One region of the Streptomyces sp. NPDC008092 genome, then DNA from elsewhere that is predicted to be linked to it. Evidence: riboswitches for the same ligand, from Rfam matches in the RefSeq annotation. Region 1 holds a riboswitch; each other region holds the start of a gene.
The links. Region 1 has a riboswitch for cyclic di-AMP ahead of ACFZB3_RS04755 (peptidoglycan DD-metalloendopeptidase family protein). Riboswitches for the same ligand answer to the same signal wherever they lie in the genome.
Positions count from the first base shown of each region.

Region 1 (7,147 bases):
CTCGAACCGCTCGGCCACCTCGTCGGGGTCGGTGCCGGGGCGGATGATGTCGTTGCCGCCCGCGCAGAAGGAGACCAGGTCCGGGGCGAGTTCCAGGGCCTGCGGCACCTGGTCCGCCACGATCTGGTCGAGCAGTTTCCCGCGTACGGCGAGGTTGGTGTAGCCGAAGTCGCCCTCGGGCCGCCGGTCGGACAGCAGTACCGCGAACCGGTCGGCCCAGCCGACGAACGCCCCGTCGGGGCCGGGGTCTCCCACGCCCTCGGTGAAGCTGTCCCCCACCGCGGCGTACGACCCGATCACTGATGCATTGTCACTCTTCGAATCGTCTCCCACATCGGACCATGATTCACCTTCGACTGTGACCTACGCGACCGTAATAAGGGGTTGACGCTCGGTGAGATAAGACACCCTTAAATACTTTGCCAATCCTGGAATAAGTCCCTGACCAGCGATGTTGAAGTGTCGATCGCGGGTGGGGACTCGCGCGGGACGGTCCGGCCCCGGAGACGCCGAAGGCCGGACCCGGGGATCGGGGGTCCGGCCTTCGGAGTGCGTGGGGCACCCGTGGGCGCGCCGGGTCAGCCGACGGCGACACCCTTGGAGCGGAGGTAGGCGACCGGGTCCACGTCCGAGCCGTAGTCGGGGGTGGTGCGGATCTCGAAGTGCAGGTGCGGGCCGGTCACGTTGCCGGTCGCGCCGGAGAGGCCGACCTGCTGGCCCGCGGTCACGGTCTGGCCGACCGAGACGGAGAGGGCCGAGAGGTGGCCGTACTGCGCGTAGTAGCCGTCGGCGAGCCGGATGACGACCTGGTTGCCGTAGGCGCCGCCCCAGCCGGCCGTGACGACCGTACCGGCGCCGACGGCCTTGACCGGGGTGCCGGTCGGGACGACGAAGTCGACGCCCGTGTGGTAGCCGCTGGACCACATGCTGCCGGCCACGTGGTAGCCGGTGCCGACGGCGCCGCCGGTCACCGGGAGGGTGAAGCCGGAGGCGGTCGCGACCGAGCCGTTCGAACCGTCCGAACCGTTCGAGTCGATCGAGGCGTTGGAACCGTTCGAGTCGGCCGAGGACGAGGTCGAGGTCGAGGTCGAGGACTGCGGGTTCGACCGGGCCTGCGGACGGGAGCCCGAGTCCGCGGAGTCCGTCGTGGCGGCGTGCCGGCCGCCGAGGGTCAGCCTGAGGCCGGGGTGGATCAGCGAGGGGTTGTCGCCGACGGCCTGCCGGTTGTCGGCGTAGAGCCGGTGCCAGCCGCCGCGGACGTGCTGGTCGCGGGCGATCTTCGAGAGATAGTCGCCGGGCACCACCGTGTACACGCGGTGTGCGGAATGCGCGGCGCCGGAATTCTGCGCGGCCGTCTCCTTGACCGCGGTCTTCTCGACCACCGGAAGCGACTGTGCGGCCTTTTCGGAAACGGACTGCGCAGCGGCCGCGTGGGCGCCGGTGGCCCCCATGAGCGGCAGGGCCAGCGCGGCGCCACCGGTTCCGGCGACGGCCATCGAGCGGGTGAAACGCTGGGACTTGGGACGGCGGTGCTTACCCTTCGCGGGCATGGCGCATTCCTCTCCTGCGCCTGCGAGGTGAGCTGTCGGGTTCGGGCTGGAGCTGCCCGGCCGCGCACCGTCGCGCGACTACACCCCTAGCCGTCCCGGGAACCGGAACAGGCGGTCATACCTGGTGGGTCCCCCGCTCCTGCCGGGCACGGGTGAGTGTGTGTGGGGACTCCGGGCGGCGGCAGGATTCGGCGTTCCGCCCGGATGTGTGGCGAACGTAAGCGAGTGAGACGGACGTGGACAAGCAGCCGGTTCCGGCCGTCCGAGTTTCACTTGATCCGTTTCCGGAAATACCGGTCACCCTCCGTGAATTCCGGCCTATTCGATTTTCCAACCTTCTTGGAAAGTGCCTGAATTACGTGAACATGACGCGCGACGGACGGTCACGAATATGACGCTCCTCACGCACGTCACGCCACGTCCCCTTATTCCACACCGAGTTGCAATGAAGCCACCAAATCGGGCATATACGTCAAATCCGGCGAAGTCGGATGACTGCCGCATCCAGGTCGCCCTTCAGCCCGGTGTGCAGCCCGTGGTGCAACAGAACGGCACCCCCGTGCACTTCGCCCGTCTCGCGGCATTCGTACGACGCCGCCGGGTCGAGCCCCTGGAGCCGCAGCGCCGGCGCCGGCTCGCCGTAGCTCTGCGCCTGCAGCCAGGCGAGGACGACGGTCTCGTCGCCGAGGGTGTACTGCACCGCGCTGAGCCCGCCGGCCGGCGGCCGCAGCCGGAACTGGTCGCCGCGCTGCACCTGGGGCCGGATCTCCTTGTAGAGCTCCACCCAGCGGCCGGCCTCGGCGAGTTCCTCCTCGGTCCACTGGGAGAGGTCGCCGCCGACCCCGAGCGCCCCGGCCATGGAGCTGACGAACCGGAAGCGCAAGCTGCTGACCCGGCCGTTGAGCTGGTGGTTCGGGCTGTCGGTGACCCAGGCGGACATCACCCGGGCGGGGTGGATCTGGCTGAAGCCGTGCTGGATGGCGAGCCGGTCCAGCGGGTCGGTGTTGTCGGAGGTCCACACCTCGTCGGTACGGCTCATGATCCCGAGGTCGATCCGCCCGCCGCCGCCGGAGCAGGACTCGATGGCGACGTTCGGGTGGGCCGCGCGGAGCCGGTCGAGCAGGGCGTACAGCCCCCGCACGTGGTCGACCCACAGACGCTGCGGGTAGGGCTCGCCGGGCCAGCCCGCATCCGTGAAGCAGCGGTTGAAGTCCCACTTGACGTAGTCGATCGGGGCGCTGGACAACAGGGTGTCGAGCTGCTCCCAGAGGTACTCCTGGACGTCCTCGCGGGCGAGGTTGAGCACGAGCTGGTTGCGGAGTTCCGTCCGCTTCCGTCCCTGCTGGTACTGCACCCAGTCGGGGTGCGCCCGGTACAGGTCGCTGTCCGCGTTGACCATCTCGGGCTCGACCCAGATGCCGAACTGCATGCCGAGGGCGTGCACGTAGTCGGCGAGGGGCTTGAGGCCCTTGGGGAAGCGGTCGGGGTTGGGCGTCCAGTCGCCGAGGCCGGCGCGGTCGCTGGTGCGGGCGCCGAACCAGCCGTCGTCCACCACGAACAGCTCGACGCCGATCGCGGCGGCCCGGCGGGCCAGGGTGGCCTGCTGCTCCTCGGAGATGTCGAAGGTGGTGGCCTCCCACGAGTTGAACAGCACCGGCCGGTCCTGGTCGGCGTCCGGGATGATGTGCGCCCGCTGGTAGGCGTGCCAGGCACGGCTCGCCCCGCCGAAGCCGCCGTCGGACCACAGGCCGGCGAAGACCGGGCTGGTGTACGACTCGCCCTCGGCCAGCATCAGCAGGCCCGAGTCGTCGTAGCCGGCGCCGCCGGTGATCTGCACGCGCGCGTCGGGGAGCTGGGCGACCGCGATCCGCCAGGAGCCGGACCAGCCGAGGGCGCAGCCCCAGACCTCGCCGCGCTCCTCGGTGGCGTCGGTGTCGAGGGCGACCCAGGGCAGGTGCTGGTGGCCGGTGTGGCCGCGGCGGCTGCCGATGACCTTCTCGCCGTAGGTGAGCGGGGCGCTGGTGAGCCGGGACTCGGCGGCCCAGCGGCCGTGCAGCTGGGAGAGCCGCCAGCCCTCGCGGTCGGGGAGCGTCCAGGTGGCCGGGTCGGCACGGAGCAGCTCCACGCGCGCGTGCGTCTCGTTGTCGACGGTCACCCAGCGCTCGACGACATCGCCGCGCATCCGGTAGTGCAGGGTGATGACGATGCCGTCGTCCGTGAAGCGCAGCCGGAGCTCGTCCTCCTCGACCGCGTAGGAGTCGAAGGTCCACTCGGTGCCCCGGCGCTCGTCGGTCCGCACGGACAGCGCGGGGCGGACGAAGCGGGGGCCGCCCTCGACGGGGTACTCCTCGCGGCCGTCCAGCGGGGACTCGAAGGCCCAGTAGCCGGGCAGTGCCCGGGTGCTGAGTTCCTCGGCGTCGGTGAGCCGGATCCTGGGCCCCCAGTGCAGGTGGAGCAGTTCGTCGGAGTCCGTCAGATGCAGCGCGTAGCTGCTTCCGGGGCCCGACAGGAGCCAGGTACGACCGTTTTCGGCGATGTCCACCATCGAGAAACCTCACACAGGGGCCAACAGATCCGCTCAAGCACCAACATCATCAATGGCCACGGGCTCCGGAAGCAAGGGTCACGGGCCTCGGAGGCGATGCCTGTGGACAACTCATTGCCCGTGGAAACCGATGTCGTATGGTCGGTCCAGTGCCCGTCGACGAGCAGCGCCGACGGGGCCGGCCGGGAGGAGCCCCCCGTGACGCAGCAGGTCCCGTCGACCGAGCCCGAGCTGGCCGGTGTGCGCAACTTCCGTGACGTGGGCGGCCTGCCGACCGTGGACGGGCGGCGGGTGCGGCCGGGCGTGCTGTTCCGCAGCGGGCACCTGGCGCATGCCACGGAGCAGGACGCGGAGTTCCTCGCCTCGCTCGGCCTGCACACGATCTTCGACTTCCGCAACGCGGCCGACCAGAAGCTGGAGGGCCCCGACGTCGAGCTGACCGGCGTGCGGAACCTGAACCTGCCGCTGACCGACCCGGCGCACGGCGCCGACTTCTGGAAGATGGTCCGGGAGGGCGAGATCGACCAGCTGCGCGAACTCCTGGGCGACGGCAAGGCCGCGGCCCGGATGGTCAACTCGTACCGCACGATCGTCAAGGACCGCACCGGCGAGCACTCGCGCGTGCTGCACGCGCTCGCCGAGGACAGCGTCCCGGCGCTGATGCACTGCGCGGCCGGCAAGGACCGGGCGGGCATCTCCATAGCGGTGACGCTGCTCGCGGTGGACGTGGAGCGGGACGCGATCCTCGCGGACTACCTGGAGTCCAACGCCAAGCACCGCCGCTACAAGGTGCGGCGCAGCGGCGGCGGGGACAGCGCGTACAGCCCCGAGGTGATGGATCTGCTCAGCCCGCTCTTCGACGCCCGCGCGGAGTACCTGACGGCGGCCTTCGAGAGCATCGAGGAGACGTGGGGCGACGTGGACACGTATCTGGAGCAGGGCCTGAAGCTGGCCCCGGAGACCCGGGACCGGCTGCGCGAGCGCCTGCTCGACTGAGGCCGGGCGGCGGGTGGCGGGCGGTGGCTCAGCCCTTCCCGCCCACGGCGAACAGCAGGTAGAGGAACCCCGCCAGGACGTGCCCGACGGCGAGGTAGATGACCAGCCGGATCCACAGGGCCCGGGGGAACTTCTCCTCGATGTTGCTCACGGCAGCTCTCCAGTGATGCCAGTGCTGGGTCCCAGGCACAGCGCGGCCGTGGGACTCTGCAGCAGGGTGTGGACGAAAAGGAGCTCGACCCCGTCCGGGTCCTCGGCGGCGAGCCGGTGCGGGGTCAGCGAGTCGAAGTGCGCGCTGTCGCCGGGTGCGAGCACATGGGTGGTGTCACCGAGGCGCAGCCGGAGCCGGCCGCGCAGGACGTACAACCACTCCTCACCGGGATGCACCCGCACGATGTCGCCCTGGGAGCCGTACGGCACCCGGACGCGCAGCGCCTGCATCCCCCGGCCGGACGCCCCGGCCTGCCAGTACGTCCAGCCGCCGGCACGGGTCGGTTCCATGTCGCCGGCGCGCACGATCGCGTCCCGGTCGGCGACGGTCTCCCCCAGCAGATCCGATACCGTCGTACCGTAGACACGCGCGAGCGCGAGCAGCATCGGCAGCGAAGGCTGCCGCTGCCCGGTCTCCAGCCGGGAGAGGTGAGCGGGCGACAACCCCGCGTCCCGAGCTGCGGCCTCCAGGGTGAGACCGGCACGGCGGCGCAGGGAGCGCAGCTGCGGGGCGACGGCGGGCAGGTCGCCGACCGGCCCGCCCGCGCCCTCGCTGTCGGAGGAGTTCATGCCTCCATTCAGCCGCAGCTTTGCCAGAGAGGCAATTTTCTTGCCTCAGAGACAAAAAGCTAGCGGTTGGCCACCGCCTGCTTGATCAGCGTCCTGCCGAAGTCCCACATCAGGCCGCCGCCGCTGTGAGCGTCGTCCATGACGTCCGTGAAGGCGTCCACGAAGCGGTCCACGTCCGACTCGTCGACGATCAGCGGCGGAATGAGCTTGATCACCTCCAGGTGGTCGCCGGAGACCTGGGTGAGGATCCGGTGCCGTTGCAGCAGGGGTACGACGACCATCTGGGCGAACAGGCCCTTGCGGGCGGCCTGCAGCATGGTCCAGCGGCTGCGCAGCTTCAGCGAGCTGGGCCGGCCGAACTCGATGCCGATCATCAGGCCGCGGCCGCGTACCTCGGCGAGCAGCTCGTACTTGTCGGTCAGGGCGGCGAGCCGGGACCTGAGCTGCTCCCCCACGGCCCGGGAATTGGCGACGACCTGCTCGTTCTCCATGACCGAGAGGACCGCGAGCCCGGCGGCCATGGCCTGGGCGTTGGCGCCGAAGCTGGCCGAGTGGACCAGGACCCGGTCCATGGAGGAGTAGACCTTCTTGAAGATCCAGTCCTTGCCGAGGGTGGCGCCGACCGGGACGTACCCGCCGGACAGCGCCTTGGCCACGCACACCAGGTCCGGCTCGACGCCCTCCTCGTGCTGGTAGGCGTAGAAGTCGCCGGTGCGGCCGAGTCCGGTCTGCACCTCGTCGGCGATCAGCAGCGCCTTGTGCCGGTGCAGCAGCTCCTGTGCGGCGCGCAGGTAGCCGGGCGGGGCCTCGTGCACGCCCTTGCCCTGGATCGGCTCGACGATCAGGGCGGCGACATCGCCCTTCTTCAGCTCGCGGGCGAGCGCGTCGAGGTCTCCGAGGGGTACGGCGGTGTCCGGCAGCAGCGGGGCGAAGCCGTCCCGGAAGCCGTCCTCGCCGTTGACCGACAGGGAGCCGGTGGTGAGGCCGTGGAAGGCGTGGTCGCAGTAGAGGACGCGGGGTCTGCCGGTGGCGAAGCGGGCGAACTTCAGGGCCGTCTCCACCGACTCGGTGCCGCTGTTGCCGAAGAACACCCGGTCCAGGTGCGGGCTGTGCGCGAGGAGCCGCTCGGCGAGCAGTCCGGGCAGCGGCTGGCAGTCGAAGCGGGTCAGGTCGGCCAGCTGCGCGTCCAGCACGTCGTGCAGGGCCTTGCGGACGACGGGGTGGTGGCGGCCGAGGCCCATCACCCCGAACCCGGCGAGCATGTCCAGGTAGTCGT
Region 1 covers NZ_JBIBHY010000001.1:1,137,017-1,144,163, reverse strand. Annotated here, with positions in the region: gene ACFZB3_RS04760 (GDSL-type esterase/lipase family protein) at 1-300, opposite strand, end outside; gene ACFZB3_RS04755 (peptidoglycan DD-metalloendopeptidase family protein) at 579-1,550, opposite strand; cyclic di-AMP (ydaO/yuaA leader) riboswitch at 1,555-1,715, opposite strand; gene ACFZB3_RS04750 (alpha-galactosidase) at 2,023-4,095, opposite strand; gene ACFZB3_RS04745 (tyrosine-protein phosphatase) at 4,294-5,091, shown strand; gene ACFZB3_RS04740 (DUF6126 family protein) at 5,120-5,242, opposite strand; gene ACFZB3_RS04735 (helix-turn-helix domain-containing protein) at 5,239-5,871, opposite strand; gene ACFZB3_RS04730 (aminotransferase class III-fold pyridoxal phosphate-dependent enzyme) at 5,931-7,147, opposite strand, start outside.

Region 2 (7,147 bases), on a different contig from region 1:
CGGGGTGCCGGCCAGGGTCTGCTCGGGCGCGGTCCGCGGCAGCGACACGCCGGCGGCGCGCCAGGCGGCCTGGGTCAGGCTGGGGGCGTCGTACGCCCCCGGCCCGGTCGCGCCCCAGACACACGGCCGGCCGATCTGCTCCCGCGCGAACGCCAGCGCCTTCATGGCCTTGCCGGGCTCGGCCCCGGCGCCGGGCTGGAGGAAGGCACCGGGGTCGGCGTAGGCGCCGGGGGCAGCCGCGGGCACCGGGGCGGCGGGGACCTGCGGGGGTGCGGTCGGCAGGGGCGTGGTGGGGAGCGGGGCGGTGACGACCGGGGCGGGCGCGGCGGTGGGCATCGCCATGGCGGGCGCGGCCGTCATCATCGCCTCGGGCGGCGCGGTCATGGCCGTCGGCATGGCAGCCGTCGGCATGGCGGCCATCGCCGGTGCGGGGGGTGCCGTCATGGGCGCTGCCACGGGTGCCGCCATCGGTGCCGCCATGGGCGTGGGCACCGGCGCGGGCATCGCGGCGGCGGGCGCCGCCATGTCCGTGGGCATGGCCATGGTGGCGGCGTAGGCGTAGCCGCCGTCGGCGGGCTGCATGCCTGCCGCGTAGGCGCCGTACATGTCGGCGGCCGGTGCCGGGGCGAAGGGCGCGGCCTGCGGCATCGCGGCCATCGGCGTCGCGGGCGGGACAGGGGCCGCCGCGGTGTACCCGCCGGTGGCGTAGGCGGTGTCGGCGACGGCCGGGGGGATGTCGGCGTAGGCGGCGGGCGCGTTCGGCGACATGATCCGGAAGCCGCCGACGTCCATCGGGCCGGGGACCGGGGCGGGAACGGCCGCGGGAACGGGAGCGGCGGGCGCCGCGGTCGGGAAGGCGCCGCTGTCCGAGGGGGCGGCGGTCGGGAAGGCGCCCGTGTGCGTCGGCGCCGCGGTCGGGAAGACGCTCGTGCTCGCCATGGGGTCCGTCGTCGGGAAGACGCTCGTGTTCGCCATGGGGTCCGCGGCCGGGAAGGCGCCCGCGTCGGCCGGGGCCGGCATCGGGAACGAGCCCGTGGCGCCCGGGGTCATGATGCGGAAGGAGCCGGAGTCCCCGAGAGACGGGGCCGGAGCCTGGGCGGCGCCGGTGTCCCTGGCGGCCGCGGTCTGGTAGTTCCCGCCGGCCGAGCTGCCCGGGGTCATGACGCGGAAGCCGCCCGAGTCCGCCGCGGCCCGGCTCGGGGAACTGTCGGTACCACCCGGGGTCATGATCCGGAAGGTACCGGTGTCCGACGGGGAGACGATCGGGATGCCGCCCGTCTCCGTCACCGCCGGGAGCGCGCGGGTGGCGGCGGGGGACCCGCTGCGGAAGGAGCCGCTGCCGGTGCGCTGGTTCGGTATCCCGAGGGCGGGGGCCTGCCACGGCTGCACCGGGGCCTGCGCCTCGGGCGTGGGCCAGGGGCTGGGCGCGGGCGGAGCGGCCTGGGCGGGCTGGACCGGGGCCGGGGCGAGGGCGGCGATCGCGCGCTGCCCGGTGCGCTGGGACAGCACCTCGCGCGCCTTGGCGAGCTTGAGCTGGTTCTTCGTCTTCGAGGTACCCGGCGTGGGCCGCTGCGGCCCGGCGGCGGGCAGCGCCCTGGGCGCACCCGAGGACCCGGCCGGCAGCGCCGCGGCGGGGCCCGCCGTCAGCTCCAGCTTCGGGCGCGCCGGCAGTTCCCGGACGACCTCGATCTCGCTCTGCGCGGACGGCCCCGCGGTCAGCTCCAGCCGGGCCGGGCCGGAGTCCTCCAGCTGGCCGAGCAGGTCGGCGGCCATGGCGCTGACGGGCCGCCGAGGGGCGGGCCGGTCGGGCTTCCGGTCGGAGGGCAGTGCGGCCGGAACACTCGGCCCCAGCTTCGAGCGCGCCCCCTCGAACCACTCCCGGGCGATGTTGTCGAGGCCCGGGTCGTCGCGACGGGGCCGTTTGAACAGCGGGACACCCCGTGAGCGCGAGCCCCCGCTCATCGCACGGGTGGCGTTGTAGTTCCCGGTGGCGTTCTCGGCCTGGTCGTAGAGGCTGTCGATCCGCTGTCGAACCTCGTCACGGCTCTCGGGCGCCATTGAGGGGTCGTGCTCCTTCCGTACTCTGCCTACCGGGTTAGCTGTCGGGTTCGGGCGGTCGAATCCGGAAGGCATGCCCTACGGCCATTGCCCTTGCGGACGGCGGCCGATTCACCCCAGTGATCGGTTGGGTCCCCGGCTCCGGATCCGCCCCTGAGGGGCACCGGACTCGGCGGAGGCCGCGCGGCCCGACGGGATTCGCCGGGGGGAGCCGAACGGCTTGCCCGTCAACTTAGCCAACTTGTGTCACTCGTGTGAAGGTTGAAGTGGCTAATGTCCGATACGTATTTGTGATGTTCGTCGTAGCGTTCGGAACTCGACCGTACGGGACGGCATTTCGCGCGCATCCATTGCATTCGCAGGGTCACCGGGGCGTCGCCGTCGGTCGCGTTGCCCCTGCTCCGGGACACCCGCTTTCTGTGAGGTCACCGTGAATTCCTGGGTCTGTTGAACACGGTGGCGCCGCGGGCCGTATAGGGCCGGGGATTTCCATGCCCGGCCGACCACGACACGCAGGGGAACGACCTTGAGACGCAACAGGCGCAGACGCCCGACCGGCGCACAGCGCGCGACCTTCGCAGCGGTCGCCCTGATGCTCGGCGGTGGAGGACTGGTCGCGGTGAACGTCTACGCCTCGGCCACCGAGAGCGGCGGGGACCAGGGCCAGGTCGCCACCGGCCAGGTGCTGTCCGCGCCCACCATCTACTGCCCCGACATCGGCAGCCGGCTGACGGCGGTGCCCGACGGGGCCCGGGCCGACGTCGACCGTGAACTTGCCCAGCTGGACCAGCAGATCGCGGCCGCCTACCAGCAACTCAAGGAATCCGCCGCCGAGATCGAGCAGGACCCCGGCTCCGCCGCCCAGACGATCATCGACCCGCTGAAGGAGAAGCGGACCGAGTCGATCCAGCGGATCGCCGACGCCATCGGCCGCGAGGGCGACCGCCCGCAGGGCCTCGACGACCTCGCCGCCTGCACCCTGCGCTCCTCCAGCCAGGGCGACGGGCAGTCGGCGGCTCCCCAGGGCAGTGCCACCCCGAGCCAGAGCGCCCAGGGCAGCGCCGCGCCGAGCCAGGGCACCGGCGCCGGCGGCCAGGGCGGCAACGGCCCGGTCGCCGCGGACTACGCGGACATCACCTCCGTGCAGCCCAACGTCACGACCCCGGCCGAGCAGCCCGGCGGCTCCACCGGCACCTTCTCCTCCAGCTGCGGCGTCAACGCCAACGGCCTGTTCAACTCAGACAACGTGATCGTCGCGCCCGGCGTCTCCAACGGCGCCCACCACTTCCACGACTACATCGGCAACCAGTCCAACAACGCCTTCGCCAGCGACCAGGACCTGGCGAACGCCCAGACCAGCTGTGCGGACCAGGGCGACAAGTCCACGTACTACTGGCCCGTGCTGCGGCTGCAGAACGGCAAGCAGGAGCGGGACGCCGACAAGCCGGGCGGCGGCACCGAGGGCAACGCCGGGCAGATCGTCACGGCGAAGGAGGTCACGCTGACCTTCGAGGGCAACCCCACCTCCAAGGTCACCGAGATGCCGCGGCTGCTGCGCATCATCACCGGCGACGCCAAGGCGTTCGTCAACGGCCCGGGCAACGCCAACGCCTCCTGGAGCTGCACCGGTTTCGAGGACCGGCAGCTCAAGGACAAGTACCCGCTCTGCCCGTCCGGCAGCGACGTGGTGCGCACGTTCAGGTTCCAGAGCTGCTGGGACGGCCGGAACATCGACAGCGCCAACCACCGCACCCACGTGGCGTTCGAGGCCCCCGACGGCACGTGCCCGGCCGGTTTCCAGGCCATCCCGCAGCTGGTGCAGCGCATCGTCTACGCCGTGGACGCGCCGAGCCTCCAGGACGGCGGCCGTACGGTCCCGCTGTTCGCGGTGGACTCGTTCCCGGAGCAGCTGCACAAGCCGGTCACCGACCACGGCGACTTCATCAACGTCTTCGACGAGAGCCTGATGCGGAAGATGGTCGACTGCATCAACTCCGGCCGCAAGTGCGGCGCGGGGGCCGACGAGCAGCCGCCGTCCCAGAGCGCGGAGCCGTCCGAGCCGAGCGACACCGCGAGCCCGGTGACGCCGCCCGCCCAGACGCAGAGCGCCGAGCCGACCGCCCCGGCGACCGACCAGCCGTCCTCCGAGCCCCCGGCCGGCACCCCGGCCACGGAGACCGCCACCGCCACGGAGACCGCCACGGCCCCCGCCACGGCCCCCGCCACGGCCCCCGGCTCGGGCTCCGGCTCGGGCTCCGGCTCGGGCGGCACCGAGCTGCCGAGGGTCTACGCGACTGCGTCGCCGAAGAAGACGTCGACCACGAAGTTGTCGGGCGGCGGTGTCATCAGCGAGCCGACACAGCGGCCTGACACCGAGGCACCGGCCGGTACCGCCGCCGCGTCGCCGACCGGCACCGCGGTCGCCGCACCGGCCGGTCAGGAGACCCCGCCGGCCACCGGTTCCGGGACGGTTCCCCAGACCGAACCCCAGGCCGTCCAGGGCGGACTCGCCGAGACCGGCGCCAACCTGTGGCCCGCCGCCTTCGGCGGCCTGCTGCTGGCCGCCGGGGCCGTGTTGCTCTGGCGCACCAGGCGGAACGCGGTCTGACCCCTTCTCACCTGCTGCGCAGCGAGTCCTGGGCGAGCTCGAACGCGGGGAGCATCTCGTCGTGCTCCGCGCTGTCGAGCCCGCCCAGGTGCAGGACGACCGGGCCCTTCGGGGTGACCACGGCGAGCGCGGACTCCTTCTTGGTCTCCGCCAGCAGCTTGCTGGTGTACCGGTAGTCGACCCGGACCCCCGAGAGCCCGCCCGCGGTGAAGGTCCGGTAGGCCGCCCCGCCGGTGTTGTCCTCGGCGGCCACGAACGCCTGCAGCACGGCGCGCGCGTCGCCGCTGCCGGGTCTGCCGGTCCACGCCCTCAGGTAGCCGATGTTCCCGGCGGGTTTGGCGTCGATCTCGCAGACCATGGTCACCGGGCCCTGGCGCAGCAGGCCGTCGACGACCTCCTCGGTGATGTCGGAGTCGGTGCCGGCCGAGGCGACGGCGGCGAGGCCGTCGACGGCCTCCGCCTTCCAGCCCTTGGCGATGTCGAACACCACCGGCAGTTCGCAGGCCGAACCGGCGGCGCCGACCGAGCCCCCGCGCTGCGCCGCCGCACCGGACGCGTGACCGGACTCGGTCACCTCGACGGCGCGCGGTGCGGCGCCGCATCCCGCGAGCAGCGCCAGGAACAGCCCGGTCAACGCCACTCTGCCCCCGTGGGTCCCCACTCTTTACCTCCCCTTGGTACGACACGCGGCGGTCACTGTAACCGAGGGCGCGGACACCGTCGTGCGCGAGAGGCGCGGGCGGCCCGGTTGACGGTACGTCACATTACTGAACCGTAACCTACTGGACGGTACCGCCGGTAACCCCCGCTCGTTACCGTCGAGGAGAGCCGCCATGTGTCCCGGCAGCCGCACCGGGACCACCGTCGCCCGACCTCGCTCGGGTCCCCACGCACCACCTCCCACGTCCCCGCACGTCCAGGAGGTCCTTCCCCATGCCCGTCCGCGTTCGCCTGCTGGCCACCGCCGTCGCCGCTGCCGCCTGCCTCTGTCTCCAGACCCTGCAGGCCACGGCCTCCCAGGCGGAGGTCTCCCGGGGCGTCACCATCCCCGCCTTCTACGACCCGCCGGCCGCTCTGCCCGCGGCCGACGGCGCCCTCGTGCGCACCGCACCCCTTCCGCTGGCCCTGAGCCTGCCGAGCCTGCCCGGCCCGCTGCCGGGCACCGCGACCCGGCTGATGTACAAGTCCACCGACTCGGCGGGCGACCCCGTCGCCGTCACCGGCGCCTACATCGAGCCCGCCGCCCCCTGGCTCGGCCCCGGCGCCCGCCCGCTGGTCGCACTCGCCCCGGGCACCATGGGGCAGGGCGACCAGTGCGCCGCGTCGATGGGCCTGCAGTACCCGCTGCTCCTCAACGGCCGGACGGTGTCCGTCGGGTACGAGGACCTGGCGGTCTACCGGCTGCTCGCCGAGGGGGTCGCGGTCGTCGTCACCGACTACGTGGGACTCGGCGCCACGGACCGGCTCCACACCTACGTCAACCGGCTCGACGGCGCCCATGCCGTCCTGGACGCCGTACGCGCCGCCCGCAACCTGCCCGGCACCTCGGTCACCGCCGCCTCGCGGGTGGGCCTGTTCGGCTACAGCCAGGGCGGCGGCGCGACCGCCGCGGCCGCCGAGCTCCAGCCCTCCTACGCCCCGGACATCACCCTCGCCGGCAGCTACGCCGGGGCACCGCCCGCCGACCTCAACGCCGTCACCGCGGCCATCGACGGCAGTGAGCTGGCCGGCGCCCTCGGCTGGGCGGTCAACGGCTTCGTCCAGGCCGACCCGGCGCTCAGGCCGGTCGTCGACGCCCACCTCGGCGCGGCGGGCCGGGCCGCCCTCGCCGACCTGTCGACGATGTGCGTCGGCGACGCGCTCCTCGCCTACGGTTCCCAGCACAGCACCGCCTGGACGAACGACGGCAGCTCCATCTCCGAGGTCGTCGCCGGGGAGCCCGCCCTCCAGGCCTTCCTGGACGAGCAGCGCATCGGCAGGACCGCGCCGGCCGGCCCGGTCCGGCTGGCCACCGGCGTCAGCGACGACCTCGTCCCGCACGCGCAGGCACGGCAGCTCGCCGTCGACTGGTGCGGCAAGGGTGCGAACGTCACCTACGTGCCGGTCCTCCTGCCGGACGCGGGCAGCGCCCTGCTGAACCACCTCGAACCCCTGCTCACCGACCAGGGCGACGCCGTCGCCTGGCTCACCGCCCGGCTGTCCGGGGTACCGGCCGGCTCCAACTGCTGGAGCATGCCGGTACAGCCCTGAACACGCGGCCCTGAGGGCGCACGGTCCTGAGCGCCCACAGCCCCGGGCGCTCACAGCCCTGGCGCCGCCCGCCGCCGTTTGCCGTCGGCGGGCACCGCACGGCAGGGTGCCGTTGTGCCCACCTTGCTGATCGTCCACCACACCCCCTCACCGCACTGCCAGGCCATGTTCGAGGCCATGGTCTCCGGGGCGACCACCCCGGAGATCGAGGGCGTCCGGGTCGTACGCCGG
Region 2 covers NZ_JBIBHY010000002.1:258,963-266,109, forward strand. Annotated here, with positions in the region: gene ACFZB3_RS06075 (NlpC/P60 family protein) at 1-2,058, opposite strand, end outside; cyclic di-AMP (ydaO/yuaA leader) riboswitch at 2,069-2,221, opposite strand; gene ACFZB3_RS06080 (DUF1996 domain-containing protein) at 2,651-4,666, shown strand; gene ACFZB3_RS06085 (lipoprotein) at 4,674-5,327, opposite strand; gene ACFZB3_RS06090 (lipase family protein) at 5,600-6,916, shown strand; gene ACFZB3_RS06095 (NAD(P)H-dependent oxidoreductase) at 7,031-7,147, shown strand, end outside.
Region 2: linked by a shared signal. The riboswitch ahead of ACFZB3_RS06075 (NlpC/P60 family protein) and the one ahead of ACFZB3_RS04755 (peptidoglycan DD-metalloendopeptidase family protein) in region 1 are both predicted to bind cyclic di-AMP.

Region 3 (7,147 bases), on a different contig from region 1:
CCGCCGGTACGACCGTGAAGGCCGGCGACCCGATCGCGTACTCCGGGAACTCCGGCAACTCGACCGGCCCGCACCTGCACTTCGAGGTGCGTCCGGCCGGCGGCGCCGCCATAGACCCGCTGCCGTGGCTGCGCAGCCACGGGCTCGACCCGACCTGACCCCGGCCGGTACCGGCGATACCGGTGCGCCCCGCCGCAGCGGGGCCCGCCCGGAACTACGGCACCTGCGCCACTACAGCTTCTCCACCGGCGCGTACCGCAGCAGCAGCCGCTTCGGCTTGGCGTCGCCGAAGTCGATCGTCGCCTCCGCGTTGCCGCCCGTGCCCTTCACCGCGACGACCGTGCCGAGGCCGAACTGGTCGTGGGTGACCCGGTCGCCGACGGCCACCGAGACCACCGGCTTCTCCGAGGTCCGCCGGGTGGCGAAGCCGGACGCACCCGACGCCGAGGAGCGCGAGCGGGTCGAGGAGAGCGAGGCCGCCACACCCGCGACGGGCCCAGCGGAGACCGGCGCCGTCGCCCCGGTCCGCTTCCACTCCAGATACGCGCCCGGGATCTCCTCCAGGAAGCGCGAGGGCGGATTGTACGACGGCTGGCCCCAGGCGCTGCGCATCGCCGACCGGGTGAGGTACAGCCGCTCCCGCGCGCGCGTGATGCCGACGTAGGCGAGCCGCCGCTCCTCCTCCAGCTCCTTGGTCTGGCCGAGGGCGCGCATGTGCGGGAAGACGCCGTCCTCCATGCCGGTCAGGAACACCACGGGGAATTCGAGGCCCTTGGCGGTGTGCAGGGTCATCAGGGTGATGACGCCGTCGCCGTTCTCGTCGTCGTCCGGGATCTGGTCGGAGTCGGCGACCAGGGCCACCCGCTCCAGGAAGTCGGCGAGCCCCGCCTGCTGCTCGCCCTCGCCGGACTCCTGCTCGAACTCCAGTGCCACGGAGGCGAGTTCCTGGAGGTTCTCGATGCGGGTCTCGTCCTGCGGGTCCGTCGAGTTCTGCAGCTCGGCCAGGTATCCGGTGCGTTCGTAGATCGCCTCCAGGACCGTGGCGGGTCCGGCGCCGGACTCCACGACCGTACGGAGGTCCTCCATCAGCGTGTTGAACCGCTTGACCGCGTTCGTCGACCGCGCGGCCATGCCGTACGCCTCGTCGACGCGCTTGAGCGCCTGCGGGAAGCTGATCTTCTCGCGCTGGGCGAGGGCGTCGATCATCGCCTCCGCGCGGTCGCCGATGCCGCGCTTCGGGACGTTGAGGATGCGCCGGAGCGGGACGGAGTCCTCCGGGTTGGCCAGCACCCGCAGGTAGGCCAGGACGTCCCGGACCTCCTTGCGCTCGTAGAAGCGGACGCCGCCGACCACCTTGTAGGGCAGGCCGACCCGGATGAAGATCTCCTCGAAGACCCGGGACTGCGCGTTGGTGCGGTAGAAGACGGCGACATCACCGGCCTTCGCCTCGCCCGCGTCCGTCAGACGGTCTATCTCCTCGGCGACGAACTGCGCCTCGTCGTGCTCGGTGTCGGCGACGTAGCCGGTGATCTGCGCGCCCGCGCCCGCGTTGGTCCACAGGTTCTTCGGGCGGCGGGACTCGTTGCGCTCGATGACCGCGTTGGCGGCGCTCAGGATCGTCTGCGTGGAGCGGTAGTTCTGTTCGAGGAGGATCGTCGTCGCGTTCGGGTAGTCCTCCTCGAACTGGAGGATGTTGCGGATCGTCGCGCCCCGGAAGGCGTAGATCGACTGGTCGGCGTCGCCGACGACGCAGAGCTCGGCGGGGGGCAGGTCGTGCTCGCCGGGCGGGGTGCCGGTGCCGTCGGGGCGCGCGCCGGTGCCGTCGGCGCGCGCGCCGGTGCCGACCAGCTCGCGCACGAGGGCGTACTGGGCGTGGTTGGTGTCCTGGTACTCGTCGACCAGGACGTGCCGGAAGCGGCGGCGGTAGTGCTCGGCGACGTCCGGGAAGGCGCGCAGCAGGTTGACCGTCGTCATGATCAGGTCGTCGAAGTCGAGGGCGTTCGCCTCGCGCAGCCGCGACTGGTAGAGGGCGTAGGCCTGGGCGAGGGTCTTCTCGAAGCCGTCGCTCGCGCGGGCGGCGAAGTCCTCCTCGTCGACCAGCTCGTTCTTGAGGTTGCTGACCTGGGCGCTGAACGACTTCGGCGGGAACCGCTTGGGGTCGAGGTCCAGGTCGCGGCAGACCAGGGCCATCAGGCGCTTGGAGTCGGCCGCGTCGTAGATCGAGAAGGAGGAGGTGAAGCCGAGCTTCTTGCTCTCCCGGCGCAGGATCCGCACGCACGCGCTGTGGAAGGTCATCACCCACATCGCGTTGGCGCGCGGGCCCACGAGGTGCTCGACGCGCTCCTTCATCTCACCCGCGGCCTTGTTGGTGAAGGTGATCGCGAGGATCTGGCCCGGGTGCACCTGGCGCGCGCCGAGGAGGTGGGCGATGCGGTGGGTGAGCACGCGCGTCTTGCCGGAACCGGCGCCGGCCACGATGAGCAACGGAGAGCCGGCATGCACGACGGCCGCCCGCTGGTTGTCGTTCAGCCCCTCCAGGAGCGCGGCCGGGTCCAGGGCCGGGCGTGCGGCGCCGTCGCGGTAGTAGGCGTCCCGGTCCGGGGGCACGTCGAACTTCCCGCCGAACAGATCGTCCGGAATCGACTCCGGAGCGTGCTCGTCCTCGGGCGGCGGCGGAGGTTCCTCGTCATGGCCGCGGGGGGCCTGGAGGTTCGCCAGGAAGCTGTCGTCAAAGAGGCTGCTCATCGCTCTCCGAGTCTAGGGCGCCCCACCGACAACCGGCCGCCGCCCCGAAAACTCGGCCGGGTAACCGAACAGAACCACTCGGTCACGGCCGGTCGACGCGCGTCACGCAGCGGCGAACGCCCACCGCGAGCCTCCCTGTCACCTCGGGCAAGTCGCCCATAGCACCCCAGATCGCCCCGCCTGAACAATTCCCAACATCAAGGTCACGAAAATGTATCGGGCATATCGCACATCAAACTTCACAGAGACCACACGAGTTGGCTAGCGTGCCGGGCAGGCCGTACGACCCCCACCGGCGAACATCGCCGGGCCGCACGGCCTCCGCCGAGTCCGGGGCGCCACCGCGCATCCGGAGCCGGGGACCCACACCGATCCCGGGGTGAATCGGTCCCGACTCCCCTCCGGGGAACGGACCGTAGGGCAACCCTTCCGAACCACCCGCCCGAACCCGACAGCTAACTCGGTAGGCGGAACACTGGAAGGAGTCGCCCCCGTTGGCGTCGCACCGCAAGTCCCGGCCGTCAGGAACGCGCACGGCAGGCATACGCACCCCCGCACTGGCCACCGCCGCACTCACCTCCATGGCCCTGTTCTCCCAGACGGCCGAGGCCGCGCCCTCCGAGGACGGCAAGCCGAGCCTGGAGGAGGTGGAGAAGAAGGTCGACGCCCTCTACCGGCAGGCGGAGTCGGCGACCGAGAAGTACAACGCGGCGAAGGAGCGGACCGGCAAGCAGCGCAAGCAGGTCGACACGCTGCTCGACGACGTCGCCCGGCGCACCGACCGGCTCAACGAGGCACGTGAGGAACTGGGTTCGTTCGCGGCGGCCCAGTACCGGACCGGGGCGAGCGTTCCCGACACGGCGACCTTCCTGCTCGCGGACAGTCCCCAGGACTACTTCGACCAGGACCAGCTGATGAGCCGCCTGACCACGCGCCAGAAGGGCGCGGTCGACGACTACGTCACCCAGCGGTCCGCGACCATGAAGAAGCGGCAGGAGGCCGCCCGGAGCCTCGAGACGCTCACCGAGACGCAGGACGACCTCAAGACGGCCAAGACCACCGTGCAGACGAAGCTGGCCTCCGCACGGGAGCTGCTGTCGCAGCTGACGGCCGCGGAGAAGGCCCGGCTGGCGGCGATCGAGAAGCAGCAGCAGGAAGCGGCCGACCGCAAGGCGGCGGAGCTGGCGAAGCAGCAGGCCGCGGCGGCCGACCAGGAGGCGTCGTCGTCCTCCTCGTCCTCGACGTCGAGCGGCTCGTCCTCCGGCTCCGGCTCCTCCACCTACGCCACGAAGGCCGCCAAGGCGATCGCCTTCGCCCGCGCGCAGATCGGCAAGCCGTACGTGTGGGGCGCCACCGGCCCCGGCTCCTACGACTGCTCAGGACTCTCCCAGGCCGCCTGGAAGGCCGCGGGCGTCTCCCTGCCGCGCACCACCTACGACCAGGTGAACGCCGGCACCACCGTCCCCCTCTCCGACGCCCAGCCCGGCGACCTGGTCTTCTTCTACGACGACGTCAGCCACGTCGGCATCTACATCGGCAACGGCATGATGATCCACGCCCCGAAGCCCGGCGCGTACGTCCGGGAGGAGTCGATCTACTACGGCGGCGAGTCGATCATCCACAGCGTGGTGCGCCCGGCCTGATCCCACGGGGCGCCCGCCGTCGCCCGCACGCTTTTCGGGCCGTACGCGCGCGTGCCCCGCCCCTGCCGCGGCCGACTCTCCCTAGCATCAGGGGCATGTCCGGCATTTCACCCCTCGGCGCCTGGTGGGCGCGGTGTTCGCCTGCGGCCGGGGCCGGGGGCGCCGTGATGGCCACCGGCATCATGTCGGAGGGGCTGTACCTGGCGGGCGCGGAGACCGTGTCCCGGGTGGCGCTGGCGGCGGCCTGCGCGCTGTGGGCGGCACTGGCCGCGGACTTCGCCGCACGGCTGGCGCTCGATCGCCGGCGGTGGGCGGCGGAGGCGCGGACACCGGGCGCGCTCACCGCCGTGGCGGCGACGACGGTGCTGGGGACGCGGTTCTCGGCGCTCGGGTGGCAGCCCCTCGCCGAGGCCCTGCTGGCGCTGTCGGTGGCGCTGTGGCCGCCGTTGCTGGTCCTCGTCGTGCGGCACTGGAAGCCGAGGATGCCGGGAACGGTGTTCCTCGCCTGCGTGGCCACACAGGGGTCGGCCGTGCTGGGCGCGACGCTGGCGGCGGCCCTGACGACGGCGTGGCTCGCGCACCTCTCGCTGGTCCTCTTCTGGCTGGGGCTGGCGATGTACGGGCTCGCCGTGCCCCGGTTCGAGTGGCGGCAGATCGCCCAGGGGCCCGGGGACCAGTGGGTGGCGGGCGGCGGGCTCGCGATCTCCGCGCTGGCCGGGGCGCGGCTGCTGGCCGCCGACAGTGCGCGGCTGTACCTGTGGAACGACGACGACCGGGGCGTCCTGCGCGTGGTGACGGTGGCGTTGCTGGTCCTGAGCCTGGCCTGGTACGCCGTCCTGCTGGCCGCGGAGGCGGCGTGGCCCCGGCCGCGTTACGACGTGCGCCGCTGGGCGACGGTGTTCCCGATGGGGATGACGGCGACGGCGACGCTGTCGGTCGCGGCCGCCGTCGGCGGCGCGTGGCTGAAGTGGCCGGGGCGGGTGCTGGTGTGGGTCACGGTGGCGGCCTGGCTGGCGGTGGCGGCCGGTGCGGCGGCGGGCGCCCGCGCCGCTCTCAGGAAGGCCCGGTGAGGATGCCGGGGATCAGGTCCACAGGACGGCGATGAAGATGTTCACCATGGTGAGCAGGCCCACCAGGCCGAAGGCGCCCTTCTCGACCTTCTCGTCGTCCCGTTTCACGTAGACGAGCCCGAGGATCACGATCAGCAGGGCGAGCTTCACGCCGATCTTGACGGTGTTGACGTGGTGGTCGTCGGCCTCGTTGAGGCCGACCAGGATCACGCCGGTCGCGAGCATGGTGAACGCGCCGTGCAGCATCCCGGGGACGAACCGGGCCGTGCCCTGGCCCATCGCCTTCATCTGGGTGAGGAAACCGCCGAGGAGCGCGGCGATGCCGATGATGTGCAGGCCGACGAAGAGATGGATGAGTACGTCCATGGCCCGGAGCCTAATCAGGGCCGTACGGGGCACCGGTCACCGGCCCCTCCCTCGGCACCCGCCGCCCCGCATATATGCACCCCATAGCAGCCCGCGTCTCCCACCAGCCCCGGAACCGCCGCTTCGGTCATCCCACCCCGAGAAGCCGACGACTCCGGACCGGAATCCCGTACACATACCGTCGGGTAACGATCCGGTCACGCCAATTCCGTGCATCGCGTTACCGAGCCGACACACCCGGGCCTAGCGTCCTCCCCCAGGTGACCGACTCCCCACCGCCGCCCGGGCCAGGGGCGGCAGTCGGGCACCACCGCCGAGAAAGCCCGGCGGCGGCCCACTCCCCCTGTGCGGGCCGCCGCCGGACGCGCAATCCGCACCCCTCGCGGCCGTACGGACGCTCCCCCTGGCGTGCCTGCGGGCGAGACGGCGGTCGCGGCGGTCGTACGAAAGGACGGGACAGTCCAGGTGGCAGCGCACCGCAAGCCCCGACAGCGCTCGCTCAGCGGCAACACGGCCCGCACGGCCGCCACCCTCGCCCTGGCGGGCGCGGCCACCGCGACGGCCTTCGAAGGGACCGGAAACGCCGAGCCGCAACTGACACCGGCGCAGGTGAAGGCCAAGGTGGACCAGCTGTACCAGGAGGCCGAGGAGGCCACCCAGAAGTACGACGGAGCGAAGGAGAAGGCCGACACGGCCCAGCGGCAGCTGAAGTCGCTGCAGGACGAGACCGCCCGCGCACAGGAGACGTTCAACTCCGCCCGGGACGCGCTCGGTTCCATAGCGGCCGCGCAGTACCGCGACGGCGGCATCGACCCGGCCTGGCAGCTGGCGCTGTCCAGCGATCCCGACCGGTACCTGGACGACGCGGCCTTCGCCGAGCGGGCCGGCGACCGGCAGGCCGGTGCGGTGGCGCGGGTACGGCAACAGCTGCGCGAGATCGAGCGGTTGCGGGGTGCGGCGCATGTCGAGCTGACGTCGCTGCGGTCCCGGCAGGCCGAGCTGAAGCGGGAGAAGACCGCCATCAACGGCAAGCTGGGCGAGGCGCGGCAGCTGCTGGACCGGCTCTCCCCGCAGCAGCGGTCCGCGGTCGCGGCGGGCGACGGCACCGGACGCGCCTCACGCTCCGCGCCGGACGCCCGCGCCCCCCTGACCGCCGACAGCGTCGCCGCCACCGACTCCCGCGCCGCGGCCGCCGTCGCCTACGCCTACTCGAAGCTCGGCAGCCCCTACGTCTGGGGCGCGACCGGCCCCGACGCCTTCGACTGCTCGGGCCTCGCCCAGGCCGCCTACCGCTCCGCCGGCGTCTCCATCCCCCGCACCACC
Region 3 covers NZ_JBIBHY010000003.1:447,876-455,022, reverse strand. Annotated here, with positions in the region: gene ACFZB3_RS11290 (peptidoglycan DD-metalloendopeptidase family protein) at 1-158, shown strand, start outside; gene pcrA (DNA helicase PcrA) at 232-2,745, opposite strand; cyclic di-AMP (ydaO/yuaA leader) riboswitch at 3,058-3,232, shown strand; gene ACFZB3_RS11280 (NlpC/P60 family protein) at 3,240-4,388, shown strand; gene ACFZB3_RS11275 (tellurite resistance/C4-dicarboxylate transporter family protein) at 4,484-5,458, shown strand; gene ACFZB3_RS11270 (hypothetical protein) at 5,471-5,824, opposite strand; gene ACFZB3_RS11265 (NlpC/P60 family protein) at 6,290-7,147, shown strand, end outside.
Region 3: linked by a shared signal. The riboswitch ahead of ACFZB3_RS11280 (NlpC/P60 family protein) and the one ahead of ACFZB3_RS04755 (peptidoglycan DD-metalloendopeptidase family protein) in region 1 are both predicted to bind cyclic di-AMP.

Region 4 (7,147 bases), on a different contig from region 1:
TGCCGCGGCCCTCCTGGCGCAGGTAGAGCAGGACACCGCCGCGCTCGGCGATGCGCTCGACGGCCTCGCGCAGCTGGGGTCCGCAGTCGCAGCGGGCCGAACCGAAGACGTCGCCGGTCAGGCACTCGGAGTGCAGGCGCACCAGCGGGAGGGCACCGGGGGCGGGCTCGCCGATGACGACGGCGAGGTGCTCCTGTCCGTCGGTCAGGCCATGGAACGTGACGAGCTCGGTGTTGACGCTGTAACCGTCGTTGAAGCGCAGCGGGACCCGGACACGGGCGCGCTGGGTGGCGGCGGGGAAGTCGGTCATCGGGGTCTCCAGTGGGGCGTCGCGGGTGCCTGCTTCAGATTTGAAGCAGATCCACGGCTGGAACCCTACCCCATGCTTTAAATTTGAAGCAACAGATTTCCGTACGGTTTCGCGAAATCGAGCGCACGATCCGGGTGCGCGAGCCGCGTGTGCGAGCCGAGGGGCGTGAGCCGGGTGTGTGAGCCGGGTTCAGGATCCGGAACAGGGCGACGACGACCGGCGTCGCCACGGCAGCTTGTCCGTCGCCGGGAGGGGGGCCGACTCGTCGCCCTCCAGCGCCCGCGCGATCACCGAGCTGATCTCCTCCAGCTGCTCCACCTGCTCGGCGGAGAGATGGTCGAAGACCGCCGCCCGCACCGTCTCCACGTGGCCCGGCGCCGTGCGCTCCAGCACCGCCATGCCCTCGTCCGTCAGGATCGCGAAGCTGCTCCGCTTGTCCCACTGGCAGTCCTCGCGCCGGATCAGCCCGTCCTTCTCCAGCCGGGTCACGGCGTACGTCAGCCTGCTCCGGGTGATCTTCGACTTCTCGGCGAGATCGGTCATGCGCAGCTTGCGGTCCGGCGCCTCGGAGAGGTTGGCGAGGATGCCGTAGTACAGATGGGGCATGCCGGCGTCCTGCTGGAGCTGCCGGTCGATCGCGTCCTCCAGGAGGTGCGTCGCCGCCATGTAGGCGCGCCAGGCGCGCTGCTCCTTCGGAGTGAGCCAGCGAGTCGTCATGGCACCAGTGTAGGTTTGTTTCAAACTTTAACCAAGCGTCCGTGTCAGAGCAGTCGGGCCGACCCCGTCAGCCGTACGCCCGTACGGTGATACAGCCGGTCGGCCGGTCAGCCCGCCCGCCCGCCGAGAGTGAGCGCGTCCGATGCCGTACCCCTACGTCCTGCTGTCCGCCGCCGTCTCCCTCGACGGCTTCCTCGACGACACCGGCCCCGACCGGCTGCTGCTCTCCTCCCCTGCCGACTTCGACCGCGTCGACGAGGTACGGGCCTCCGTCGACGCCATCCTGATCGGCGCCGGCACCATCCGCGCGGACAACCCGCGGCTCCTGGTCAACTCCCCGGAGCGGCGCGCGGCCCGGACCGCCGCCGGCCTGCCCGAGTACCCCCTCAAGGTCACGGTCACCGCGACCGGCGACCTCGACCCGGACGCGAAGTTCTGGCACACCGGCGGCGCGAAGACCGTGTACACGACGGACGAGGGCGAGCGGCGGGCCCGTGCCCTCGGGATCGCCGCCGACGTCGTCTCCCTCGGCGCCGACCTCGACTGGCGGCTGCTCCTGGAGCACCTGTACGACGTACGGGGCGTACGGCGGCTGATGGTCGAGGGCGGCGGCACCGTCCACACCCAGCTCCTCCAGGAGGGCCTGGCCGACGAGCTCCAGCTGGTCCTCGCCCCCCTCTTCGTCGGCGACCCGAAGGCACCGCGGCTGTTCGGGCCCGGCGGGTACCAGGCCGGGCGGCTGCGGCTCCTGGACACCCGGCGGATCGAGGACGTCGTCCTCATGCGCTACGAGCCCACGGCCCCCGGCGCGGGCGGGGCGGCGGCCGCCGCGGACCGGCACTGGCTGCGGCTCGCCTGCGAGCTGGCGGCCGAGTGCCCGCCCTCCCGGACCGCGTTCAGCGTGGGCGCGGTGGTCGTGGCGGCCGACGGCACGGAACTGGCCCGCGGCCACTCCCGGGAGGCCGGCGACCCCGTGGTCCACGCGGAGGAGGCGGCCCTGGCCAAGATCCCCGCGGACGACCCCCGGCTGGCCACGGCCACCGTCTACACCAGCCTCGAACCCTGCACCCACCGCGCCTCCCGCCCGCACCCCTGCGCCGAGCTGATCCTCCGGGCGGGGGTACGACGGGTGGTGACGGCGTGGCGCGAGCCGGACACGTTCGTGGCGGCGGCCGACGGGACGGGGATGCTGCGGGAGGCGGGGGTGGAGGTACTGGTGCTGGGGGAGTACGAGGGCCTGGCGAAGGCGCCGAACGGGCATCTCCTCGGCTGAGGGGAGGGGCGGAGGGGCCGGGCGGAGGGGCGCAGGGGCGTCTGCTTGCGTGGGCGTGGGCGTGGGCTCACCCGAGCCGGTGGCGCAGCTCCTCTGCGCCCTCTGCCGCGGCCGAGGGCGCAGCCGTGCCCGCCGGTGGCCCGGCCGCGGTGAGGCTGGCGAGCAGCGTCAGACGCTCGGCGGACGGGCTGCCGGGCTCGGCGTGGAAACACATCATGGTCAGGCTGTTCGTGCCCAGGACCGCCAGCTTCTCGATCCGGAGGTCCAGCTCACCGACCTGCGGGTGCCGCAGCAGGGCCCGTCCGCCCTGCTTCGGGCGGACGTCGTGGCGCGCCCACAGATACCGGAAGCGCTCGCTGTGCACGGACAGTTCACCGACCAGGGCGGACAGCCGCGGGTCGCCCGGATCCTCCCCGGCCGCCACCCGCAGCGTCGACGCGAGGCCCGCCGTGGTGACGTCCCAGTCGCGGTGCAGGGTGCGCACGGCGTCGTTCAGGAACACCTCCCGGGCCAGGTTCGCCCCGGGCCGGTGCGCGGGGGAGAGGGCGACGGCCAGGGGGGTCGCCGCGCGTACGTCGCAGAGCCGCCCGGCCACCACCACGGGCAGCGCGGACCACGTCTCCAGGAGCATGCGGATGCCCGCCGGCACCTGCTCGCCGCGCGGCCGGGAGCGCCGGGGCGGGACGGGGACACGGTCCTGCTGCCGGGGCACGGCCGGCCGTTCGACGGCGGCCCCCGCGAGGCGGTCGCCCAGGCCCGGTGCTTCGGCGTGCACTGACCCCCGCGGCGGCCTCCGCCGCCCTCCGCCACCCCGTGCGTCTCAACCCGTGTGACTCACCCCCTTCGGATGGCGTATGCTGGTGTCACCGACGCGGGGTGGAGCAGCTCGGTAGCTCGCTGGGCTCATAACCCAGAGGTCGCAGGTTCAAATCCTGTCCCCGCTACTGAAGCTCAGGGCCGGAATCCAAGATCCGAGGATTCCGGCCCTGAGTCATATCCGGGCACGTGTTCCTCATCACACACTTCCGCACTCATCCGCCCGGCCCACACCATTCGCCCCACCCGCTCACAGCCGCAAACCTGGACGGACAGGCATCGAACACACCGGACACGTCGAACACGTAGGGCATCGGGAACGTCAGGGGGGTCGCGTGGTGGGCCGTGGAGAGGTGGCGCAGCACGGCCAGGCATCCGCCCGCACCCTCGCCCGCTTCCTGCCGGCGCTGCTGATCTGCACCGGCGTCTGCTACGACGTCCTCACCCCCGCCCCCTTCACCGCGGTGCCCTTCTTCACGGCCGCCCCGCTGATCGCCGCACCCCTCTCCTCCCTGCGCACCACCCTCCTCACGGGCCTGGCCGCACTCGTCGCCACCTACGCCGTGCACGCGCGGTTCGCCGTTCTCCCGGACGCCGACGCCGTCACCGAGGTCGTCACCGTGGCCACCGTCGCCGTCCTCGCCGCCGGCATCAACCGGATCGTCCGCATCGGCGACCAGCGCCTCGCCTCCGCCCGCGAGGTCGCCGAGGCCGCCCAGCGGGCCGTCCTGCCCGAACCCGCCGAGCGGATCGGCGGCTTCGAGATCGCCGCCCGCTACGAGGCGGCGCAGGAAGGCACCTTCATCGGCGGCGACCTGTACGCCGTCCAGGACACCCCGTACGGCGTGCGGCTGGTCGTCGGCGACGTACGCGGCAAGGGGATGGGCGCGGTCGCCGCGGTCGCCGTGGTCATCGGGGCGTTCCGGGAGGCCGCCGAGCAGGAGGCCACGCTGGAGGCGGTGGCCGGGCGGCTGGAGCGGGCGCTGGCGCGCGAGGGCGTCCGGCGCGGCGGCATCGACGCCCACGAGGGCTTCACCACCGCCGTACTCGCCGAACTCCCGCACGGCGACGGCACGCTCCGGCTCGTCAACCGGGGCCATCCGCCGCCCCTGCTGCTGCACGGCGACGGCGAGGTCTGCCCGGTGCGGGCGCCGGAGGCCGCGCTGCCGCTCGGGATGGGCGAGTTGGGGGCCTGGCCGGACCGGGCCGCCGAGCACGCGTTCCCGAACGGGGCCACGCTGCTGCTGCACACCGACGGCCTCTCCGAGGCGCGGGACGCGCACGGCCGGTTCTACGACCCGGAGCGGCGGCTCACCGGCCGTACCGTCACCGCCCCGGGCCCCCTGGTGGCCCGGCTCGCGGCCGAGGTGCGCCGGCACACCGGCGGCGGCATGACGGACGACATGGCACTGCTCGCCGTGCGACGGCCCTGAGCGGCGGGCGGTCACGTTCGGTGTCCGTGCGACCGCCCTGCGCATAACAACTGAGTCACCATCAAAACCTGTGTGACTCCTGAGCTGAGCAGCGCGCACCGCCGACTCGACCGTTTTTGACCGGTCGTGGCAGGTAAGTCCAAGCTTTGAAAGCTTAATGATCAAGACGAACAGCTTGGAATCTGGTAGCCGGGTCTATTAACGTTCGATAACGCAGCGCGGTCGTCCCAGCCGTCACCCGCGACGGCTCCGTGCGCATGCGCCGAATCCCGCAAGGGAACCGGGGAACCACCACCTTGGGGTGAATCGCACGGCTACCGCCGGGTACGAAACGGCCGGTATACGCGCGTAGGAGACCTTCCTGCTCCGAACCCGTCAGCTAACCCGGTAGGCGGCGGAAGGAAAGGAGTGCGCCCGCGTGGCGTCCAACCCGCCTGCTCCGACAGCCCCGTTCGTGCCCAGCCAGCGTCAGCCCGAGACCTTCGGCTACGGCGGCTACCGCGCCGACGAAGGCCCCTTCGAGGAGTGGAACCCCACCGAGGAGTCCCTCTCCGCGGTACGCGGCCGGCACCGGGTCGCCAAGCAGAAGGGCGGCGGGCTCGCCCGCAGCTCCACGGTTCTCGGCGTCGGCGTCATCGCCGCCGTCGGCGCGGGCGGCATGGCCAGCGCCAACACCGGCAAGCCGCCGGTCTCCATCTCGCTGCCCGACCTGCCGTCCTCCGTCGGCTCGCTGCTCGGCGAGGACGGCGGCCACCAGGCGACCCGGACCGCGCTCAGCAGCGTCACCACGACGACCGCCACCGACGCGGACTCCTCCTCGTCCGACGCCGGCGAGGCGCTGCGCAGCCGGATCATCGCCCAGGCCGCACAGCAGCAGAGCCAGCTCGACACCAAGGCCAGCGCCAAGGCCGTCGCCGCCGCCGACAAGGCGGTCGCCGACGCCGAGGCCAAGGCGGAGAAGGCGGCCGCCGCCAAGGCCGCCGACGCCAAGGAGAAGGCCGAGGCCTCCGCGAAGCAGAAGGCCGAGCAGGCCCGCCTCGCCGAGCTGGCCAAGCAGTACACGCTGCCCGTCGTCTCGTACACGATCACCGGTACCTTCGGCCAGGCCGGATCCATGTGGTCCTCCGGCTACCACACCGGCCTCGACTTCGCGGCGCCCACCGGCACGCTGATCAAGGCCGTGCACAGCGGCACGGTCACCGAGGCGGGCTGGGCCGGCTCCTACGGCTACCGCACGATCATCACCCTCGACGACGGCACCGAGCTGTGGTTCTGCCACCAGTCCTCGATCGGCGTCAAGGTCGGCCAGAAGGTCTCCACCGGCGACGTCATCGGCCGCGTGGGCGCCACCGGCAACGTGACCGGCCCGCACCTCCACCTGGAGGTCCACCCGAACGGCCAGGCCACCGCCATCGACCCGATGACCTGGCTGCGCGGCAAGGGCCTCAACCCCTGACCTGACCCGGACCGCACCCACCGGCCCCCGGCGGCCCTGACGGCAACCCCCCGGCGTCAGGGCCGTCGGTGTGCCGCGCCCCGGGCAGGCGGCGCGCCTTTACAAGAACTTCGTGTTGCGTCGGCATGGGGTGCCCGGCGACGCGTGTTGAAGTGAAGCATGAGTGCTTCTTCCCCTTCCCTCCGCAAGCTCGGCGCCTCCGACCTGGAGGTCTTCCCGCTCGCCCTCGGCGGCAACGTCTTCGGCTGGACCGCCGACGAGGCCACCTCCTTCGCCGTCCTCGACGCGTACGCCGCCGCGGGCGGCAACTTCGTGGACACCGCCGACTCGTACTCGGCGTGGATCGAGGGCAACAAGGGCGGCGAGTCCGAGACGATCATCGGCAACTGGGTCAAGGCGCGCGGCAACCGCGACGACGTCGTCATCGCGACGAAGGTCAGCCAGCACCCCGAGTACCCCGGCCTGTCCGCCGCCAACATCAAGGCCGCCGCCGACGCGTCCCTGCGCCGTCTGGGCACCGACCACATCGACCTCTACTACACGCACTTCGACAAGCCCGAGATCCCGGTCGAGGAGATCATCGGCGCGCTGGACGAGCTGGTGCGGGCGGGCAAGGTCCGGCACATCGCCGCGTCCAACATCACGCCGGAGCGGCTCCAGGAGTCCCTGGACTTCTCCGACCGCGAGGGCCTCGCCCGGTACGTGGCCCTCCAGCCCCACTACAACCTGGTCTCCCGCGACACCTACGAGGGCCCCCTCCAGGACCTGGCCTCCCGCACCGGCCTCGCGGCCGTCCCCTACTTCTCGCTGGCCGCCGGCTTCCTCACCGGCAAGTACCGCCCCGGTACGACGGTCGACAGCGCGCGAGCGGGCCGGGCCGCCCAGTACGCCGAGTCGGAGCGCGGCCAGAAGGTCCTTGCCGCCCTGGACGAGATCGCCGCGGCCCACGAGGCCCCGGTCCCCACGGTCGCCCTGGCCTGGCTGGCGGCCCAGCCCACCATCACGGCCCCGATCGCCTCGGCCCGCACCCTGGAGCAACTCCCGCCCCTGCTGGGCGTGGCGGACCTGACCCTGACGGACGAGGAACTGACGAAACTGACGAGGGCTTCGGCCTGACGGTCCTCTTCCTCCGCCGCTCACAG
Region 4 covers NZ_JBIBHY010000022.1:109,405-116,551, forward strand. Annotated here, with positions in the region: gene ribA (GTP cyclohydrolase II RibA) at 1-310, opposite strand, end outside; gene ACFZB3_RS45605 (MarR family transcriptional regulator) at 500-1,027, opposite strand; gene ACFZB3_RS45610 (dihydrofolate reductase family protein) at 1,170-2,300, shown strand; gene ACFZB3_RS45615 (hypothetical protein) at 2,368-3,075, opposite strand; tRNA gene ACFZB3_RS45620 (tRNA-Met) at 3,171-3,244, shown strand; gene ACFZB3_RS45625 (SpoIIE family protein phosphatase) at 3,452-4,549, shown strand; cyclic di-AMP (ydaO/yuaA leader) riboswitch at 4,800-4,960, shown strand; gene ACFZB3_RS45630 (peptidoglycan DD-metalloendopeptidase family protein) at 4,968-6,005, shown strand; gene ACFZB3_RS45635 (aldo/keto reductase) at 6,165-7,121, shown strand.
Region 4: linked by a shared signal. The riboswitch ahead of ACFZB3_RS45630 (peptidoglycan DD-metalloendopeptidase family protein) and the one ahead of ACFZB3_RS04755 (peptidoglycan DD-metalloendopeptidase family protein) in region 1 are both predicted to bind cyclic di-AMP.